3 regions of the Mesorhizobium sp. WSM2240 genome follow, and region 3 is predicted to be linked to each of the others. Evidence: riboswitches for the same ligand, from Rfam matches in the RefSeq annotation. Region 3 holds a riboswitch; each other region holds the start of a gene.
The links. Region 3 has a riboswitch for cobalamin ahead of ABVK50_RS13205 (CbtB domain-containing protein). Riboswitches for the same ligand answer to the same signal wherever they lie in the genome.
Positions count from the first base shown of each region.

Region 1: linked by a shared signal. The riboswitch ahead of ABVK50_RS23530 (ABC transporter ATP-binding protein) and the one ahead of ABVK50_RS13205 (CbtB domain-containing protein) in region 3 are both predicted to bind cobalamin.
Region 2: linked by a shared signal. The riboswitch ahead of ABVK50_RS28445 (ABC transporter substrate-binding protein) and the one ahead of ABVK50_RS13205 (CbtB domain-containing protein) in region 3 are both predicted to bind cobalamin.

Region 1 is NZ_CP159253.1:4,746,750-4,753,772, forward strand. It holds gene ABVK50_RS23520 (iron ABC transporter permease) at 1-548, opposite strand, end outside; gene ABVK50_RS23525 (ABC transporter substrate-binding protein) at 578-1,522, opposite strand; gene ABVK50_RS23530 (ABC transporter ATP-binding protein) at 1,519-2,322, opposite strand; cobalamin riboswitch at 2,494-2,703, opposite strand; gene ABVK50_RS23535 (zinc-dependent alcohol dehydrogenase family protein) at 2,829-3,869, shown strand; gene ABVK50_RS23540 (bifunctional helix-turn-helix transcriptional regulator/GNAT family N-acetyltransferase) at 3,945-4,883, shown strand; gene ispG (flavodoxin-dependent (E)-4-hydroxy-3-methylbut-2-enyl-diphosphate synthase) at 4,965-6,218, shown strand; gene ABVK50_RS23550 (lytic transglycosylase domain-containing protein) at 6,223-7,023, shown strand, end outside.
Region 2 is NZ_CP159254.1:7,454-14,476, reverse strand. It holds partial or broken gene ABVK50_RS28470 (YcnI family protein) at 1-360, opposite strand, end outside; gene ABVK50_RS28465 (hypothetical protein) at 555-929, opposite strand; gene ABVK50_RS28460 (class I SAM-dependent methyltransferase) at 1,127-1,822, opposite strand; gene ABVK50_RS28455 (ABC transporter ATP-binding protein) at 1,785-2,570, opposite strand; gene ABVK50_RS28450 (iron ABC transporter permease) at 2,572-3,615, opposite strand; gene ABVK50_RS28445 (ABC transporter substrate-binding protein) at 3,622-4,611, opposite strand; cobalamin riboswitch at 4,837-5,044, opposite strand; gene ABVK50_RS28440 (hypothetical protein) at 5,306-5,578, opposite strand; gene ABVK50_RS28435 (RHE_PE00001 family protein) at 5,984-7,023, opposite strand, start outside.
Region 3 is NZ_CP159253.1:2,689,785-2,696,807, forward strand. It holds gene ABVK50_RS13180 (ABC transporter permease) at 1-469, shown strand, start outside; gene ABVK50_RS13185 (substrate-binding domain-containing protein) at 502-1,554, shown strand; gene cobO (cob(I)yrinic acid a,c-diamide adenosyltransferase) at 1,627-2,241, opposite strand; gene cobU (bifunctional adenosylcobinamide kinase/adenosylcobinamide-phosphate guanylyltransferase) at 2,241-2,756, opposite strand; gene ABVK50_RS13200 (CbtA family protein) at 2,749-3,507, opposite strand; gene ABVK50_RS13205 (CbtB domain-containing protein) at 3,520-3,699, opposite strand; cobalamin riboswitch at 3,735-3,933, opposite strand; gene ABVK50_RS13210 (gamma-glutamylcyclotransferase) at 4,001-4,690, opposite strand; gene ABVK50_RS13215 (aldo/keto reductase) at 4,692-5,522, opposite strand; gene ABVK50_RS13220 (DUF1624 domain-containing protein) at 5,599-6,594, shown strand; gene ABVK50_RS13225 (isoprenylcysteine carboxylmethyltransferase family protein) at 6,591-7,023, shown strand, end outside.

The sequences.
Region 1 (7,023 bases), 2.1 Mb from region 3:
CCGCCCATCGTCCAGAACAGAACCGAATGTGCGGCGCGCTGGTCGCCCGCGAAAACCATGTAATTGGTCAGGGCGATGAAAAGGAAGGAGACCGCGAGGCCGGCGAGGATCAGCCGCTCCGGTCCTTGCCCACGAACACGGCTGACCAGCAGCAGGACGACTCCGGCGGCCAGGATTCCGCCAGTGAAAGCGGCCGCAGGCAGCGTCCAGACACCGAATCTATCGCCGAACATGGTTATGACCGAGACGGCGCCGGCGGCAGCCCCGGACGACAGGCCGAATAGGAAGGGGTCGGCCAGGTCGTTGCGTGTTACCGTCTGCAGGAGAGCGCCGACGGTTCCAAGGCCTGCGCCGACTGATATGGCGAGCAGCATCCGCGGCAGGCGCAGATCGAGAATGATCCTGCCGACCGGACCCGATACGCTTCCATCCACGAAACCGAGCGAAGCAGCCAGCGCCGCGACCACCTCGGACACCGGGATGACCGTCGAGCCATAGGCTATTGAAAGCAGCGCCAGGGCGGCGATTGCCGCCGTCCCTGCCACCATGCTCAGGCGGTATCGTGCCTGCATCGCCGTCAAAACGCGTCCGGATGCATGGCCTTTGCGACCTTGCCGATGGCCTTGATGTTGGCGGGCCCGGGCGTGAGTTCAGCGTAACGCAGAGCAACGAACCGTTCGTTCCTGACCGCATCCGTTTCCTTCATCGCCGGATGCGCCTTCAGGAAGTTAAGGAGCTTGCGATAGCCGGCGTCGTCCTGGTAGTCGAGCAGGATCAGGAATTCGGGATTGCGGGTCGCCACGGTCTCCCAATCCGTCGTGCCCCAGCTGGTTTCCAGATCCGCCATGATGTTCCGGCCGCCGGCCGCTTCGATCATCGCCGTCGGAATCGCGAACTTGCCTGCTGTGAAGGGTTTGTCTTCGCCGGAATCGTAGAGAAAGACTCGGGTTTCACCTGCTGGTGTCTTGCTCCTGATCTCTTCGAGCTCGTTTTTCCATTTCCCGATCAAAGCTTCGGCCTCGCGCTCCTTGCCGAAAATTTTTCCTAGCTTCTCCATGTCGCCGAAAAGCAGATCGAGCGAGGCGGCGGACCGGTTCTTTTGGAGGTGGACACAGCTTTCGGTCAGCACCAGCGTCTTGATGCCGTAGGGGGCGAGCGTGTCGGGCGTCACGTCGCCTCCCGGCTTCATGCCGTAGTACCAGCCGGCGAAGAAGAAGTCCGGCTGAACCGCCACGAGATTCTCGATGGTCGGATATTTCGGGGCGAGTTCCGGGATGGAGCCCTGCTCGGCGGCAAATTCCGGGCCGACCTTGTACCAGCCGGTAATCCCGGTCAGGCCAACGATCGAAGACTGCAGATCCAGGGCGAACGCCATTTCCGCCATGTTGAGATCCTGAATGACGGCGCGCGTGGGGGCGTTTTCAAAGGTCAGCGGAGTTCCGCAATTGTCCACCGTCACCGGAAATGCCCATGCGGGGGCGGCGAACAATGCAAATGCGAGTGAAAGAGAGCAGGTCTTCATGTCCTCGGGTCTCCTTTTGTGCGTTCAAGGGTTGGGATGTCGAACACCGTCAGTTCGCGATCCTCGGCCGGATGGCGCACACGGAAGACGTCGATTGAGAAAACCTGCCGCACGATGGACTGGGTCAGCGTTTCGCGGGGTGTGCCGTAGGCATGAAGCCTGCCCTCTGTCATAACCGCGACCCTAGTGGCGAACGGGGCGACCAGGGGCAGGTCGTGCAGCACCGCTACGACCGTGATCGGCAGGCGGGACACAAGGTCCAGCAATTCGGCGCGCGCCCTCGGATCGAGGTGGTTGGTCGGCTCGTCGAGGAAGAGGATTTTCGGTTCCTGCGCCATGGCACGGGCCAGTTGCGCACGCTGCCTCTCTCCACCGGAAAGGAAGCCGATCGGGCGATCGCTGAAACCGTCGATCGAAGTGCAGTCAAGCGCATTCTGCACGATTCCAGCGTCATCACGCGGATTTCGCCCAGACGAATGCGGGATGCGGCCGAGCGACACGTAGTCGACGACCGACAGACGCGGATCGGGCTGGTCGATCTGGCCGACGATGGCAACGCTGCGCGCTCTTTCGACGTTAGACAGATCGCGCAGGCGACGACCGCCGAGAAGTACATCGCCACTGGCAGGGACGAGCGCGCCGGCCAGCATGCGCAGGAGCGTGGTTTTGCCCGCGCCGTTCGGGCCGATGATCGCCAGCCTTTCGCCCGCCTCTATCCGCAGATCGACATTATCGACGAGCAACCGCCCCGACTGCGAGCGATAGCTGAGTTCGCATGCGGTCATCAGGGGAGAGGTCATGGCCGCTCTCCGACTTCAACGCCGGATAGCCGACACATTCCGGTGGGAGCGCTCGACAGGGCTGAATCATTCTTCTGCAACCGCGTTTTCCTTCCGAATGACTGCGGAAGGAAGCGGATCGCACGGGTCGAGACGGCCGCGCATCGTTTCCTCCCGGCACACCCCGTCCGGTTCAAGTACTCAGGTGATGGCAGGTCTCCTGGCTCGCGGGTCTCGGCATTGCTCGGCCTTCCCGATCGTCGGATCAGTGGCGTTATCGAGCGTTGCTCACCGCTTACAGTTGCGGGGGCAGCCACGGCATTGGCTCGAAAGAGCCGCACCGTGTTCCCTTTTCACCCCTGGCGCTCGCGCGTTCGGGGAACCATCACGGGTGACGCTATCGGGAGTCGCGGACCGGGACAAGATGGGTCTCACAATTTCGCCTCCGTCACGACGCACCGTTTGTGCCGCTGTGATTGCGGCGATATACCGGAGTCTCGCACGCCGGAACCAACCAGGAAAACTCCATGAAAGCCGTCGTCTTCGAGAAATTCGGCACGCCGCCAAGCCTGCAAAACGTCCCCGATCCCACGCCCTCGCCCGACGGCGTGGTGGTAAAGGTCGAGGCGACCGGGCTCTGCCGTAGCGACTGGCACGGCTGGATGGGCCATGACCCGGACATCACGCTGCCGCATGTACCGGGCCACGAGCTTGCCGGGACTATCCAGGCGGTTGGCGGGCACGTCAGGAATTGGAACATCGGCGACCGCGTCACCGTGCCGTTCGTGGCCGGCTGCGGCCATTGCTTCGAATGTAATTCGGGCAACCACCAGGTCTGCGAGCGCCAGTTCCAGCCTGGTTTCAGCGCGTGGGGATCGTTTGCCGAATATGTTGCGCTCGACTTCGCCGACACCAATCTCGTCCGCCTGCCGGATGAACTGGATTTCGCCACCGCGGCCGCCCTCGGCTGCCGCTTCGTCACCTCGTTCCGCGCAATAGTCGACCAGGGTCGGACGAAACCCGGTGAATGGGTCGCGGTGCATGGCTGCGGCGGCGTCGGCCTGTCGGCGATCATGATCGCCACAGCGATGGGCGCCAACGTCGTCGCCATCGATCTGACCGACGAGAAGCTTGATTTCGCCCGGCAAATGGGCGCGGTCGCCACCATAAACGCCGCCAAAACCGAAAATGTGGTGCGCGCGGTCAAGCAGGTCACCAGGGGCGGCGCCCATGTTTCGATCGACGCGCTCGGCCATCCCGCGACCTGCTACAATTCTATCTCCAATCTGCGCCGGCGCGGCCGTCACGTTCAGGTCGGGCTGATGCTGGGCGACCATGCCAGGGCACAGGTGCCGATGAGCAAGGTCATCGCCTTCGAGCTTGAAATTCTCGGCAGCCACGGCATGCAGGCATTCCGCTACGGCGCGATGATGGACATGATCGCGACCGGCAAGCTTGCGCCGCAAAAACTCGTTGGAAGAAAGATCAGCCTCGCCGAAGCGCCGCAAGCGCTGATGGCCATGGACAAGTTCGAGGGGCTGGGCATCGGCGTCATCACGAGTTTTTGACACCCGGCGCTCTCACGCAATTACTTGACTCAGTCAACTATTTCCATGACATTGATCGGAGCAGCGGAGGCTCCGATGACCGAAATCGCGATCCCATCCAAAGAACAGATCGCGGATGTTCGGGCGTTTACCCGGTTCTACACGCGCCAGATCGGCCTGCTCCAGGAGCGGCTGCACAAAAGCGCTTTTTCGCTGACCGAAGCCCGAGTGCTCTACGAACTCGCCCACCGCGATGGCCTGACCGCAACCGATCTCGGCCGCGACCTGGGGCTGGACGCCGGCTATCTCAGCCGTCTTCTGAAGAAATTCGAAAGCCGCGGGCTTGTGACCAAGGCACCGTCGCCGGCGGATGCACGCCAGTCCATGCTGACGATCACGGAGGCGGGCCGCAAGGCTTTCGAGCCGCTTGACCAGGCGTCGCGGGAAGAAGTTGCGGGATTGCTCGGCCGCCTTTCCACGGAACACCGCGAGGCCGTCGTCTCGGCCATGCAGCGGGTTCAGCGCCTGCTCGGCCAGGATCAGAAGCCGGAGAAAGTCTCCTATAGCCTGCGGCCGCTTCAGGTCGGCGATATCGGCTGGATCGTCCACCGGCAGGGCGTCCTCTACGCGCGGGAATATGGCTGGGACGAAAGCTACGAGGCGCTGGCGGCCGAAATTCTCGCCGGCTTCGTCAAGTCATTCGACCCGGAACACGAGAATGCCTGGATCGCGGAGCGCGAAGGCAAGGTGGTCGGCTCGGTCTTTCTCATGCGCAAATCCGCCGACGTGGCGAAACTGCGCCTGCTCTATGTCGAGCCCTCGGCGCGCGGTCTCGGCGTCGGCCGCCGGCTGGTCGACGAGTGCATCGGATTCGCCCGCGCCAAGGGCTACAAGACCCTGACGCTGTGGACCAATGACGTGCTCGTCTCGGCGCGCCGCATCTATCAGGCTGCCGGCTTCCGATTGGTCGGTGAGGAGCGCCACCATTCCTTCGGCAAGGATCTTGTCGGCCAGACCTGGGACCTCGCGCTCTGACCTGCGAATCGACTTCGCCATTGACATAACGAGCGCCGTCCTCCACCTCATGGCGGAATTTTCGCTCGAAGAGGCCGCCCGATGACCGGGTATTTTTCCGCCCCCTTTGCCCGCCGCAAGTCGGTCGGCGTTGATGTCGGCGGCGTGATGGTCGGCGGCGGCGCGCCGGTCGTCGTCCAGTCGATGACCAATACCGACACCGCCGATGTCGACCAGACGGTGCGCCAAGTCGCGGCGCTGCACCGCGCCGGTTCCGAGATCGTGCGCATCACCGTCGATCGCGACGAGGCCGCCGCCGCCGTGCCCGGCATTCGCGAGCGGCTCGACCGGCTCGGCATCAACGTGCCGCTGGTCGGCGACTTCCACTATATCGGCCACCGCCTGCTTGCCGATCATCCCGAATGCGCCGAGGCGCTGGCGAAGTACCGCATCAACCCGGGCAATGTCGGCTTCAAGGAAAAGAAGGACAAGCAGTTCGGCGCCATCGTCGAAATGGCGATACGCTACGGCAAGCCGGTGCGCATCGGCGTCAATTGGGGGTCGCTCGACGCCGACCTTCTGACCCGGCTTATGGACGAGAACCAGAAGCAAGGCTCGCCGCTGACGGCGCAGGAGGTGACGCGCGAAGCGATCGTGCAGTCGGCGCTGCTTTCCGCGCATGCGGCCGAGGAGATTGGGCTTGCCCGCGATAAGATCATCCTGTCGGCGAAGGTCAGCCAGGTGCAGGATCTGATCGCCGTCTATACCGAGTTGGCGAAGCGCTCCGACCACGCCCTGCATCTCGGCCTGACCGAGGCCGGCATGGGCTCCAAGGGCATCGTCGCCTCCTCGGCGGCAATGGGCATATTGCTGCAGCAGGGCATCGGCGACACGATCCGCGTCTCGCTGACGCCCGAACCGAACGGTGACCGCACCCGCGAAGTGCAGGTGGCGCAGGAACTCCTGCAGACCATGGGCTTCCGCCAGTTCGTGCCGACCGTGGCGGCCTGCCCCGGCTGCGGCCGCACCACCTCGACCGTGTTCCAGGAACTGGCGCAGAACATCCAGGCGGATCTGCGCAAGAACATGCCTCTCTGGCGCGAGAAATATCCGGGCGTCGAGGACCTGAAGGTTGCGGTGATGGGCTGCATCGTCAACGGACCGGGCGAATCGAAACATGCCGACATCGGCATTTCGCTGCCCGGCACCGGCGAGATGCCGACCGCGCCGGTGTTCATCGACGGCCGCAAGGCTGCGACGCTGCGCGGTCCCGACATCGCCGAGGAATTCGAAAAGATGGTCGCGGACTATATCGAGCAGCGCTTCGGGCGCAGCGGCAAGGCCGCGGCGGAGTAGAACGATGCGGGCTGCCCGGCGAACGCTGCGCCTGGCCTCTGCAGTACTCCTTGCGGCCTGCGCTCCGGCCGGGGCCGAACCTTCGTCGGCGCTCGGACCGCCGCCCGTGACGATCGACCGGGTTTGCGACCTGATCGAAATCCATGCCGAGCGCAACAACCTGCCCAAGGATTTTTTCGCGCGGCTGATCTGGAAGGAAAGCCGCTTCGACGCAAATGCCGTCAGCCCTGCGGGCGCGGAGGGCATCGCGCAGTTCATGCCGGGCACGGCTGCGCTGCGAGGCCTCGACGACAGTTTCGACATCGAGAAGGCGATACCGGCCTCGGCGCGATACCTCGGCGAGTTGAGATTGGGCTTCGGAAATCTCGGACTCGCGGCGGCGGCCTACAATGCCGGCGAGAACCGCGTCTCGCGCTGGCTGTCCTCCGGTGGTTTCCTGCCGCTCGAAACGGAGGATTACGTGCTCGACATCATGGGCGAGTATGCGGAAAATTTTACCAATGCGGCATACACGGGAACGATCCGGCCGCTCGACCCGAAGGCGCCGTTCGACGAATCCTGCCGGCGCCTGCCGGCTATCCAGTCGGCGGTGACCGCCATGGCGACCGTCAACATCAAGCCCTGGGGCGTCCAGGTGGCGGGAAATTTCCGCCGCGCAGCCGCGATAAAGCAGTGGCAGCGTCTGAAGGGCCGGTTTTCGGCGCTGCTCGCCGATTACGAGCCGGTCGTCAGCCGCGTGCGCACGCCGATCGGCCGGCGTGGCATCTATGCAGTCAGGATCGGCGTCGACAACCGCGCCAACGCC
Region 2 (7,023 bases), on a different replicon from region 3:
CCAGCGAGCCGCGCAGCACGAACTCGTCGTATTCGTCGTCTGCGAGATTGCCGCCACTCCAGATCACTTCCTTGACACCTTCGGTCAGCTGGGTGCCGTGGTTGTCGTAGGCCTTCTCGTACTTGCCGATCACCTTCTCCAGCTTCCAACCGGGCTTCGGCATCGGCTTCACTGCATACATCCCTTCCGGCACCTGCACGCGCACGATGTTGGTCGGCTTGCCTTCGCAGCCATGCGGCACGCGCAGCACGGCCTTGTAGGTCGTGCCGACGGGGCCTCGCTCCGCTCGAGGGTGACGTGCGCGAATGCCGGGACGGCAATGCTGGCCATCGCCAGCGCAAGCGTGATTCTCTTCAACATGGTTTCCCTTTTCTCTGTTATGTCGGCGCTCCCCGCCGACAGGGATTGGCGCGAAGGGACGGCCTTCGCATTTCGTCGCGGCCGCGCGCCTGGCGCGATCGCAATCCGGTGATGGACTTGCTCCAGCACGCCCGCCGCACAGGGCCGACGCGGGCGACACCTGACAGGTTGGGTTACCGCGAACGCCCCGGCGATCAGGCCGTCAGAGGGGGAGCGCGAGGGCTGCCCGGATTATGATCGGGACTGGCACGAAGAAGGGCATGCTCAATGCCAACTTGAACGTTCGCTTCAACATCCTGCCTGACTGGCACGGCATCGGGGGCTGGCGTGTGGAAGACCGTCGACGACATGTTGCAACCGAGCGTGCAGCATGTCGGTCCCTCAAGGGGGCCGTCCGATGGAGTTGGGTCGGAACTGGTGACGCAGAGCGGGTTGCCGAAGGCATCCAAAATCCCGTCGTGCGGAGCAGCCGCGAGGGACCAGGACACGAAGAACGTCTGCAGCAACAGGACAAGTGTCGCGATGAACGCGACCGTCTTGTCTTTCCTGTGTGCCGCTAAGTCGAGCATTCGGCCTCCGGCGATGCTCCTAGCATGACAGCGGCGAGAAACGAACAGGTTTCAATTGCGGCCAATCGACTGACAGTCGCATCCGTCTGAGTTGAATTTGTATCGCATCTGCGTCCCTCATCCCGGGATCGTTATCCAATGGCCGCATTTGAATTCAGTGCCTGCCGACATTGCCACAACCCAGTTCGACACGCGCATTACCTGGTCACTGGTGTCACAGCCGAGAGGACAAAGAACGGCGCCCCGCCAGGGTATGGCAATGCATTTAACAGATGATGCCAGGAGTGAACGTCACCGAAGCTGGCATCGTTCAGGAGCTTTTCGGCGTCAGGCTGTGTAAGCCCGGCGTGAAATGGCAGTCGGGCAGCGAGATCGGTCGTATAGGTCGATTGATTCCCTGGATCGACGGACCACAGGCCGTCCGACACCACAATCCTTCCATCCGGGCGAAGCAGCATTCGCGCCTTTTTCAATGCCGCGAGCGGGTCCTTAAGCGTCCACAGAACGTTGCGGATGGTGACTATATCGGCGCTGCCGGGCGTTGCTGCGAAGTCGTCGATCGACGAGACGATGAAGTTGATATCCAGCCCTCGCAAAAGCGCATTCCGCCGGGCATGCGCCAGCATCTTGGCTGCTCCGTCGATGGCGGTTACCCGGTGCCCGAGTTCGGCGGCGGCCAGCGCACACGCGCCAGTGCCCGAACCCAAGTCGAGAACATCCTTCGCGTCAGCGGTTGCAAATGCCGCTCGCAGAACTATGAGCCATTCGGCTTTGTGGCGGACATGAGACGCCGCTCCATCGAACAGCGGGGCGCGACGGTTCCAATATTCGGTGACGTCATCAAAGACGGATGTGTCAGACTGCACGGTGGACCTCGTTCGCGTCGTGGACATGAACCCACGGGCGGCCGTCCGGGTCATAATGAAGTCTCGTTTGCACCCCGTAGACCCTTTCCAGAAGCTGGCTGGACAGAACATCGCGGGGAATTCCATCGACCTCGGCCTTGCCGTCGTGGATCATGATCAGCCTGTCGGCGAAGCTCGCAGCAAGATTGAGGTCGTGCAGAACGACGATGGTTATAATCCTGCGTTGGCGGGTGATTTCCCGGACCTGTTTCATCAGCAGCATCTGGTGACGCATGTCGAGCGCGCTGACAGGTTCGTCCAGAAGCAGCACTGCAGGTTCCCGCATCAAGGCCTGCGCGAAATACACAAGCTGCCGTTGCCCGCCGCTGAGAGTCTCGACGCGGCGCTGGGAAAGGTCGATCATCCCGAGCCGATCAAGCACGGACGCGGCACGGCGCAGAGCGACATCGTTCAGGCGAAGGGAAAGGTGCTCTATAGATCCGAGAAGCACCACTTCCAGCGCGGTCAGTCCGCCATGCGAACCATTGTCCTGCGGCATGAAGCCAATACGGGCCTGCCACTTTCGGCGATGGGCGGGGCTGTATTGTTCTTCGCCAAGGCGAAGGCTTCCTCTCCTGGCGGCATGGTCTCCGAACAGGGTGCGCAGAAAGGTCGACTTTCCCGCGCCGTTCGGACCGACGATGCCAGTCACTTGGCCTGCCATGAAGTTGATGTTGAGATCGTCGACGACGGGAACATTGCCGTGCGCCAGATCGAGGTCAGTGACCGACAGCATCTCAGTATTCCCTCGAACGTCGAAGGATGAGATGAAGAAAGAACGGCACGCCAATGACGGCGGTGACGATGCCGACCGGCAGCAATACGCCTGGCATGATGATCTTCGAGAGAACCGAGGACAGTGAGAGCATGACCGCACCCACACACCCGGCTGCCACGAGAAGGTAACGCTGGTCTTCACCGACCAACATCCGGGCGATGTGCGGAGCGACCAATCCTATGAAGCCGATCGTGCCGACGAAGCTTATAGCCGTGGCGGTCATCAATGAGACCAGCGCGATAGTTGTCAAACGCAGGCTCGAGACGGAAACCCCCACCGCGCGTGCGCGCTGCTCGCCGAGGCGGAGAGCGGTAAGCTTCCAGGCATTGAGCATCAACAGGGGCATGGAAACTGCAACCGCGGCCGCCGTCATGAGAAGGTTTGTCCAAGTCGCTTTGGCGAGCGTCCCGAACATCCAAAAGACGATCTGCTGCCCGACCTCGGGCGTGGCGTGAAACTGCAGAAGCGACTGCAGGGAGTGGAACAGGAACATCAGGGCGATCCCGGCCAGAATCATCGTGTCGCCCATCATGCCGCGCATGTTGCCGACAACGTATATTAGGGCAGATGCCAAGCACGCGACGATGAAGGCGCAGGCCGGGGCTATGAAGAGCGGATTGAGACCCCATCCGCCGTTGAGAATTGCCAGCGAAGCTCCGAAGCCTGCCGCGGAAGCCAGCCCCAGCGTGTAGGGACTGGCCAACGGGTTGTCGAGCAACGTCTGCATCGTCGCGCCGCTCGAGCCGAGCGCGACGCCAACGACAATCGCCATCAATGCCATCGGCAGGCGCAGCGTCCAGACGATGATCTGCGTCGTTGGGTCAGTCGTTGCCGGACTTATCAGCGCGGCGACGACGTCGGGGACCGGAAGCAGAGCCGGCCCAGTCGCGATATCGAAGACGAGGGAGACGCAGGCAAGGACAAGCAGGCCAGCGACAAGCGTCACCTTCCTGCGCTCCGCCGCCCGATGCCGCGACAGGGCAGCGTTTATGGCTTCGCTCATGAGGGCCTACTTCAAGCCGGTCATGAAGGTGCCGCTCGGCCGGATCGGCAGATAGCGTTCGTAGAAGGCGAGATAATTCGACTGCGGATCAATGTCCTTGAACAGGTCCGGGTAGAGCGCCTTGGCGAAATACTGCACCGAGGTGTAGTCCATGATCGTCCGGGATGCGCCCTGATAGACGGCGTGAAGTCTTCCGTTTTCAATCGCAGGAAGCGAGCTCCAGCCGGGACGCTGCGTGAAGTCCTTCAGCCGTTCGAGCGCCTCCGCCGCGGTGACTCCTTCGCCCATCAACTGGCCAGTCGGATGCTTGCGCCATTCCGAACCTGCCATCATGACGACCTCTGGCCTGGACGCCAGGACCTGTTCGGGAGCGACCGGCCCCCAAGTCCGTACAACGTCCTTCGTGATGTTGTCGCCACCGGCGACTTCCGCGATCTTGCCCCACATGTAGTCGCCATAGCTTGGCCCCTGTTCTTCGGGACCCTTGCTACCGAGTTCGATATAGACGGACGGGCGCGGCTGTCCGGCCTTTTCAATCCGGTCGCGAACTTCCTTGATCGAGGTTTCGTATTCCTGGGCAATTTTCTCGGCGCGGTCCTCCGCTCCGATAACCTTGCCGATCAGCCTCGTGCTGGCGACATGGCGTTCTTCGGTTTGAGCATGGTAGTCCACCACCACCACGGGAATCCCTGCATCGACGATGCGCTGGAAGTCGCCGCCGATGCCGTTGACCTGCCATTCGGCAAGGATGGCGACGTCAGGTTTCAGGGCGATCAGCTTCTCCACCGAGAAGGTGCTGACCTCGACTTCGCCAACGTCCGGAATCTGGTCAAGGGAAGGCCGAACTTTCAGATAGGCCTGCCAGTTGGCCGGACGCCAGTCGCTCCAGGCGGCTTTGGAAATGCCGACAAGCTTGTCCATCGCGGCATCGCCGCCGATCGCCCAATAGTCCTCGAAATAGAGACCGAGAACGACGCGCTTGGCCGGAACTTCCATTTCGAAGGTTCGACCGCTGACATCGGTTATTTTAGCGGTTTCGGCAAATGCCGATTGGGAAAGAAGCGCGGCAAGAGCTGACACGACAATTGTTTTGAAAACAGAAAGGAGAGAACGCGGCATCGCAAGACCTGTGTTGTGGCTTCCGTCACCGCGAACCGAACGAACTCCATGCATAGGCATGCAGCTCGTCACACCAAAAGGACACCCCGCCCTACGGTTTCGCGCGTGACCACGGCTGACGGCAGGTTTCCTGGCTCGCGGGTCCCGGTTTTTCGTCGCCTTCCCAGGGAACTTACCCCAGTGGCATCTGACGAAAACTCGCCGCTTACAGTTGCGGGGACAGCCACGGATTCGGCCCTTCTTCGGGTCGTCCTCACCGTGTTCCCTTTTCATCCGCTACGAACGCGGAACCGTCAGCGTTGTGGGTAGCAGTGTGGGCACATCCGGTCAAACGATAAACCGTCGAACTCACTCAGCAGGTGCCGTTCTGGATGCATCCCATTTCTTGCGGCGGTTTTGACGTCGACGAGCACTGGCAGGGAACCAGTAGGACGGCCGATCAGTTTCCCAACCCACTGTTACGGGCCGCATCGCTCCCGCTTCTGACCTTGCTCGGGCAGAGCGATCGCATCCGCGAGAGAAATCGCGCGACGCTCTGCGCAAAGCAGTGCCACAGCGATCACATTGTGTCTCAGTCGAGCTTCTCGACCACAGCGGCCTGATCCGGCACCAGCCTGACGCGGTATTTTGCATCGGCGCAGGTCAGCATCCAGACGGCATCCTCGTCAACCGAGGGGTCGCGCATGGCGTTGGCGGGCTCCGCGCAGGCAAACCCCTGTTCGCGAATCTGGTCGCCGACCAACGCGGCCGCCGCCGCATCGTCGGAACCCGTCTGCGCGGCGGCCGGCAAGGCGCAGAACGCCATCGCCAGAACGACGGTCCATCGTGACCTGATTGTGCGCATGCTCGGAACCTCCGGGATGGACCCACTGTCGATGTCGCATTGTTAGCATGATTCACCGCGACGAAAAGCAGACTTTGGCCCCCCGTAACGGGCGCGAGCCTCCCGCATGCGGCACATCGAGTCGCCTCTTGCCGGGCGGAAAGCAATGCGGCCACCGCGGCTACGGCTGGTGCGTCGAGCAGTTGCGCCGGTTTTGCTTCTACGGTACGGCGCGGTCCTCATACATGAACCCATCGGTCGCGGCCCTTTTGCATAGCCTGTTTCGATCCGCGCGACAGAAGTCCCAGCCCAATGATGAACGCTTCGAGCCGGAACGCGGCAGGTACTGTCATTCCATACGTGGACCGCCTCCCCCCGGCATCGAAGAAATAGGTCTGGTTCGGGTCCGGCCGCAGATGCAACGATCTAGATGATCCCCCACGCCCTGTAGCGCCCCCTGCCCGTCACCTCCCGGATGTGGAGCTCGGCGATCAGGCCGAGCGCGGCGCGCTGTGTGATTTTGAGCTCGGCCGCGATCAGCCCTGCCGACACCGCCGGCCGCGCCAGCACCAGGTCGATCAGCGCCGGCAGGCTCGAGTTTTTTCGCCGGTTCCTCAGCCGGCGTTCCATCTGGCTTTTGGCCATCACCAGCCGGTCGAGTTCCTTCAGTCCAGCTGAGGCCGCTTCGGCAAGGGCGTCGAGGACGGCCATCAGCCGGGTGGTTCGAATTGGGCTTTTGCGCCGCTCCCGCGAAACGATGCGCAGCCCGGCGTTCAGGCAAAAGAGATGCGAGCCGACCTTGCCGGTCTCCCGCAACAGCGCGGCGACGAGCAGATTGCCGAGCCAATGCTGGTGCTGCAGCGGTTCGATGTCCTGCCAGGCGTCCCAGGCGATCGCCGCTTGCAGCACCGCCGGCATGCCCTCGCTGCGCAGCCGGCCGACGACCGCGAGCCAGTCGGCCAGCCGCTGGTCCTCGTCCCAGTCGAGGTCGCGGATCAGCGGCCCGAGGCTGTCCGGCAAGGCCTGCCGCGCGTTTGCCCCCTGCCCTGCCGTGTCGACCTCCGGGCTGTCCGCGGCGCGCGGCGACAAATCTTCGCCGGCAAGCAGTCGGCTGGAGCGGGCCAGCACGGCGTCGATCTCGGCCAGTTCATCGGCAAGAGCATCGTCCTGGTCGGCCTCCTCAGCAGGGTCGGCGTCTTCGTTCGGCGCCGCGGCATCGGGCCTGGCGGCACTTGCCGCGCGCGCCGCGTTGCCGTCCTGCCCTTCGCGGCCGCGCAGGGTCGAAAGGCCGACGCGAGAAAGTGCCCAGTCGGGCTTTTGCGCAAAAATGCGGCGGCGGGCGCGCAGCACCGCGTGCGCGCGGGTCAGCTCGTGGGTCGGGGTGCGGACGTCCATATGGGCGTCGTGCAGGACTAGGTCTTCGGCGTGGACGAGCTCGCCGTCGAGCCACAGCGCGGCCGCCGCGT
Region 3 (7,023 bases):
GCTGCCGGCGTCGGTCGTGGTCCTTCTGGTGCTGGCCCTGCTGATCTGGTTCTTCCTCGAATACACGCGCTTCGGCCGCATGATGTATGCGGTCGGCAGCAACCCGCGGGCGGCGGAATTGGCCGGTGCGCCTGTCAAGGCATACAAGATCTGGGCCTATGTCATTTCGGGCGTTTTCGCCTCTATCGGCGGCATTCTCCTTGCTGCCAGGCTTGGACGTGGCGACATCGCCTCGGGTAACAATCTGCTTCTGGATTCCGTCGCTGCGGCGCTCATCGGCTTCGCAGTGCTCGGCGCGGCCAAGCCGAATGCCTTCGGCACCGCGATCGGCGCGCTCTTCGTCGGCGTTCTCTTGCAGGGGCTGACCATGATGAACGCGCCCTATTACACGCAGGACTTCGTCAAGGGCGCCGTCCTTGTCGTCGCCCTCGTCTTCACCTTCGCTTTATCCCACAGGGGCAAGGCCTAAAAGACGTCATTCAATCAGTGGAGGAAACGGGAATGAACATTACACGCAGAATTCTGGGCAAGATGGCGCTGGGCCTGGCCGGCGCGACCATGCTGATGCAGGCGCCGGCGCTTGCGCAGGACAAGCCGGCGCCGTTTGACAATCCCGGGGAGGTCAAGATCGCGCTGGTGCGCTATCTCTCGACCGGCGACTTTTTCCAGGCCTATCTGTCCGGCGTCGAGGCACAGGCAAAGGCGCTCGGCGTCGACCTGCGCGTGCTCGATAGCCGGCAGGACGCCGCCCTCCAGGCCGACATGGTCGACCAGGCGATCGCGCTTGGCGTCGACGGCATCATCATCCAGCACGGCTTGACCGAATCCATGAAGGAAGCCGCGCAACGTGCTGTCGACGCGGGCATCAAGGTCGTCGCCTTCGACGTCAATGTCGAGAACGACAAGATCCCTCAGATCGAGCAGTCCGACCGGGATCTCGCCCGTCTCGCGCTCGAGCAGGCGATCAAGGACAATGGCGAAAGCTGGAAAGCCGGTTATGTCTATGTTGCGGGCATTGCGCCGCTCGACCGCCGCGACGAGACCTGGAAAGAGTTCAAGGCGAAATACCCCGGCATCAACGAAGCAGCGATGTTCGGCACGCTGGATAATCCGATCGCCAATTCGGTCGCCAATCAGGCACGCTCGGTGCTGTCGGCGAATCCCGACATCAAGGTGATGTTCGCGCCCTATGACGAGTTCGCCAAGGGCGTGAAAATCGCGGTCGACGAGGCCGGCCTCTCCTCCGACATCAAGATCTACTCGGCTGACATCTCGACCTCGGACATCGCCGCTATGCGCGAGCCGGGCAGCGCCTGGGCCGCCACCGCCGCCACCAATCCGGCCGTCGTCGGCCAGGTCTCGGTGCGCGCGCTCGCCATGATGCTGGCCGGAGAAGACCCAGGCAGACAGGTCATCGTGCCGCCGACGCTGATCACGCAGGCGCAGCTGAACGAGAACGATATCAAGAACATGGAAGAGCTTTCGGCCAAACTGCCGCAATTCGCGCATGCCGATGTCGCGGTGCCTGCCTGGATGCCACTGCCGGCGAAGTAAGTCTCTCGGCCACAAGAAATGCGGAAGGGCAGCCCCTGAGAGCCGCCCTTTTTGTTCCGAGATACCGTCGCCCTAGAACTCGATGCCCTGCTGCGCCTTCACACCGGCCGAAAAATGATGCTTCACCGCGCCCATCTCCGTGACGAGATCGGCGGCTTCGACCAGCGCCGGCTTGGCGTTGCGGCCGGTGACGACGACATGCAGCCCCTCGCGGCGGTTTTTCAGCGCTGAGACCACCAAGTCGACGTCGAGATAGTCGTAGCGCAGCGCGATGTTCAGTTCGTCGAGAATGACCAGGCTGATTGACGGATCGGCCAAAAGCTCGGCGGCCTTTGCCCATGCAGCTTCGGCAGCCGCGACATCGCGCTTGATGTCCTGGGTCTCCCAGGTGAACCCCTCGCCCATCGTGTGCCAGACGACACGGTCGCCGAAGGCCGCAAACGCGTCCTTCTCGCCGGTATGCCACGCGCCCTTTACGAACTGCACGACGCCTATCCGGCGGCCGTAGCCAATCATGCGCAGCGCCAGCCCGAAAGCCGCCGTGGTCTTGCCCTTGCCGGGACCGGTGTTGACGATCAGCAGGCCCTTTTCGACAGTTTTGCCGGCAACCTCGGCATCCTGCACGGCCTTACGTTTGGCCATTTTGGCCTTGTGCTTCTCGGCGGTTTGTTCGTCGATCGTCTTCATCATTTCACCTGCAGCGGCAGCCCCGCGACCATGAACAGCACGCGATCGGCTTTCGCTGCGATCTTCTGGTTGAGCCGCCCGGCGGCATCGCGGAATTTTCGCGCCAAGGCGTTGTCGGGCACGATGCCTAGGCCAACTTCGTTGGCGACGACGACCCAGTTTCCGCGCGGTTTCGCGAGGATTTGTGCCAGTTTCTCGGACTCCGCCTCGACGTCATGGTCGGCAAGCAGATGGTTCGACAGCCAGAGCGTCAGGCAATCGATCAGCAGCGGGCGGGTGTCCGGCACGCCGGTAATTGCTCCACAAAGATCGAGCGGCGCATCGATCGTCTGCCAGCCATCTTCACGCCGCCCTCGATGGAGTGCGATGCGCTCGGCCATTTCGTCGTCGAATGCCTGCGCGGTTGCGATGTAGGTCCACGGCGCGGGCGCGGCCGTGACCAGCCTCTCGGCATGCGCGCTCTTGCCGGAGCGCGCACCGCCGAGAAGAAAGGTCAGTGATTTGCCGTCACGCAAAACTGTCGCGCAGGCCGTCAGCCGGCCGTGCGACCCTGGAGCGGACCGCTCCGGAGACCCCGCCAAGCACCACCCAGAAAATCAGGCTGGTCACCGTGGCGGCGACCACGAACTGATGGTGGAGATCGGCAGGGATCGGTGAATCATGGCTCACCGGCTGCGGCGCGCCAACGATGTGCGGCGCGACGATCAGCGCGACGCCGACAAGCGACCAGACCATCCCGCTGCGAAACGCGATCAGGCCGAGGCCAACGGCCGTCGCAATCACGGTCGCAGTCCACCAGATCTGGCGGTCGCCGAGATCGGCGGCGGGCATGGCAGGCAATTCCGGTGGTAGGCCAAGGCCCGGCGCCAGCGTGAACACAGCAAAGCCCGCGAAACCCCAGAAGATGCCCTGGCGCCAATTGGCAATGCCGCCGAAGATTTCCGAAACCGCGACCAGGACCAGCGCAAAACCGATGGCAGTGACGATGTTGGCGAGAGCCGTATAGGCGAGCCGCTCGAAACCGTCGGCCGGTCCCCACGCGTCTTCGTCATGGTGGTGGGCGGGCGTGGCTGCGTCATGCGAATGAGGCGTTGCAGCAGCCGCGTCGGCAGGTGCGGCGTGGTCGTGACCGCCGCCGGCGTTTTCGAAGGTCTCTGCCTTCAGGATCAACGGAACGGTGGCATAGGTTTGCATCGCGGTCATCACGATACCCGCCAATAACCCGGCGAGCGCCGCGACGAACACGACGTTGCGAAAAACGTTCATGTCAGCAGCCTCTCAGTGGCAGGGAAACGCCATCGAATGGCGATAGTCGTGGGCGGCGTTGTGGACCGCGTCCATCTGCGAAAAGCCCGCGAAACCGACGATGAAAACACCGAGCAAGGCGGCAAAGCCGAGTTGGACGGCGCGCGACGCAGCGGAAGTCGAAACACCGAGAGAGGAAGCTGCAGTATTCATCTTAATGTCCTTTTCGCCCTCCACCCGAGGGCCTTTAGAGTGTCTGTGTCGCCGGCAGGTCTCCTGGCTTGCGGATCACCGCCCTTCCCCGCCTTCCCGAAGAAAATTCTTCAGTGGCCTCTGGGGAGAGCTAGCCGCTTACAGTTGCGGGGGCAGCCGCGGCTTTGGGCAAATCGATCGCCCGTACCGCATTCCCTATTGATTCCTCGCAGAACCGTCGACACGGCGGATGATAAGCACAATCGGAAAATGCCGCAAACCATATTCCCGGCGCTTCGAGGCGAATTACGTCGCAATCGCGCTAGCGACCCTCTTCAATCAGTTCGGCGACCAATTGCTGCAGCCGCCACAAATGGCGGTCGTGGATGCCGCGTTCCTCGAGATGGCTGACGGTGTTGTAGAGATAGTCCGGCCCTGAGCCGAGATGGCCGCAGGCGCCGGCCAGCGCCATCGCCACAGCCTCCTCGTCGAGCTTGCCGGCATAGGTGCGGCCGCCGCGGTTGACGACGAAGCCGAGCGCCGTGATCGGCCCTTCGGCCGTCTCCAGCTTCATCCAGCGTGGCGTGTAGGTCGAGGGCTTGGCGGTCATTTCGCGCCGGAACAGTTTTGCGAAGCATTCGCGTAAATTTCCGCCAGGCAGCCTGTAGGCGACGCCGCGGCATTGGCCGCCGCGGTCTAGGCCCATCATCAGCCCCGGCCGCTCGAGCGTGCCGCGCCAGCGCGTCATCTTTATGCAGAAAGCGCGGTGCCAGCCGCGTGCAAGCGCCAGCCGCTCCTCGACATGCTCCAGTTCGGGCCTCCAGATCAGCGAGCCGTAAGCAAACAGCCAGGCCGGTGCGCCCTCGGGAAGTTCGGCAAGCGTTGCATCCAGCATCGCTTCGTAGTCCTCGTCGTCGAGATAGGCCAGGCCCGGTTCGGGTCCGGAATCCTCGACCGTCCGGTGGCAGCGCGCCACCAGCTCGGGCGTCAGCGACATTCTTCTCGGCGGCATATTACGCAGCGTCCCATTGCGGCGAGAAATCGTAGTCGCAGATCCGGATGTTGGCCTTTGACAGCGTCGAGATTGCCGCCATTTCGGCATCCGACAGCACGAAATTGAAGATCGCGAAGTTTTCCGCCAGGCGCGCCAACCTGTTGGTGCGCGGGATGGCGACAACGCTTTCCTGCTGAACATGCCAGCGCAGGACAACCTGGCCTGGAGTTTTGGAATGCCACGCCGCCGCGTCGGTCACGGCCCTTTCCGTAAACAGCGAGCCGCCCCGGGATAGCGGGCAATAGGACACCATCGCCATCCCGGCCTCGCGGCAGGCGCGCAGCACCTTCGTCTGGTCGAGATAGGGATGATATTCGACCTGGTTGGCGACGAGCGGCGCATCCGACAGCGCGATCGCTTGAGACAGCAGCTTGGTAGTGAAATTGGAGACGCCGATATGCTTGGTAAGCCCGGAGCGTTTCGCGTCGTTCAGCGCCTTGATCGAACCTTCGAGCGGGATTTTCGGGTTCGGCCAGTGGATCAGGAGTAAGTCCACCTGGTTCAAACCAAGCCGTTTCAAGCTCGCTTCAGCCGAGCGCATGAGATCTGTCGGCGCGAGATCGGTCCACCAGATCTTGGTGGTGACGAAGATATCGTCCCGGTCAATGCCGGACGCCCGCAACCCCGATCCGACGGCGGCTTCATTGTCGTAAGCGGCTGCGGTGTCGATATGGCGGTAGCCGATGGACAACGCCTCCGCCACCATCTCTGCGCAGTGGTCGCCTTTCAGGGTCCAGGTGCCGAGGCCGAGAGCAGGAATTGCCGCTCCATTGGCGTACACATTGTGCATGGGGAATTCTCCGGTTCTTGCCGATCGCACATCCGTGATAACGGTTGCGCGACTCCGCTCCAATAACACGCGCCGCATGTATCCTGAACAATCCAGACTCGATGAGAAGCCGGTCGGGCGCATAGAAGCCCTCGACGTCGCGCGTGGCACTGCACTCGCCGCCATGGCGATCTACCATTTCGCCTGGGATCTGGAGTTCTTCGGCTATGCCCAGACCGGCATAACGGCTGCGGGCGGCTGGAAGCTGTTTGCGCGCTGCATCGCGTCGAGCTTCCTGTTCCTGGTCGGGGTCAGCCTGTTCCTCGCCCATGGTCGCGGCATGCGCTGGCCTGGCTTCTGGCGGCGGCTCGCCATGGTAGCGGGCGCCGCGGCTGCCATCTCGCTGGTCACCTGGCTGGCTGTGCCCGGCGGCTTCATTTTTTTTGGCATATTGCACCAGATCGCGCTGGCGAGCCTGCTCGGCCTCGCCTTCCTGCGCCTGCCCTGGTGGCTGACGCTTATCGCCGCCGCAGCGATAATCGCCGCGCCAAACTTTCTGCGCTCGGAATTCTTCGCCCACCCGGCGTGGTGGTGGACCGGCCTGTCGCCGGCGAACCCGCGCTCCAACGACTATGTGCCGATATTTCCATGGTTCGGGGCGGTGTTGATCGGGCTGGCTTCGGCAAAACTGGCCGCGTCGCATGGCTTTTTCGCTTGGTTGGCCGGCATCGATACGGGGCGGTGGTCGCGGCCGCTCGCCTTTGCCGGCCGGCACAGCCTCGCCGTCTATCTGATCCACCAGCCGGTGCTGATCGCCGGCCTTTGGCTGTTTGCGCTAGGCTTTCCGGCGCCGATCGAAACGCCGGAGGTGCAGTTCCGCGCTTCCTGCGAGGCGACATGCGAGGAGAGCCGCGACGCGGAGTTCTGCACGCGCTATTGTGTGTGCATGTTGGACGCACTCGAACCGGACGGTTTGCTGAAGAGGCTCTTTGCGGGCGACCAGAGCGCCGAATTGCGCTCGCAAATCGAAACGTTCGCCGGCCAGTGCACCATTGAGACCGACAATTCCATTCTCGAGGGAGGCGCGCCATGACCGATATCCAGAACAGCCCGAACCGGCTGCCGTGGCCGCCGATCATCTATCTCGCGGCCATTGCGATCAGCATAGCGCTCGGCCTGCTCTTTCCGCTGCCGTGGATTTCGGCGCCCCTCTCCGACATACTGTTCGCCGCCGGCTGGCTCCTCGTCGCGGCGATGGTCGCCCTCGACTTTTCGGCGATGCGCACCATGGCCCGCGCCAAGACAACCATCATGCCGAACAAGGCTTCCGAGCATCTGGTGACGACCGGCGCGTTTTCCTTCACCCGCAATCCGATCTATCTCGGCAACACGCTCTTGATGATCGGCGTCGGGCTGATAACCGGCATCGCCTGGTTCCTGCCGCTTGCCGTCGCCGCCGCCTTCCTGACCCAGAAACTCGCCATCGAGCGCGAGGAGAAGCATCTGGAAGCGCGGTTCGGCA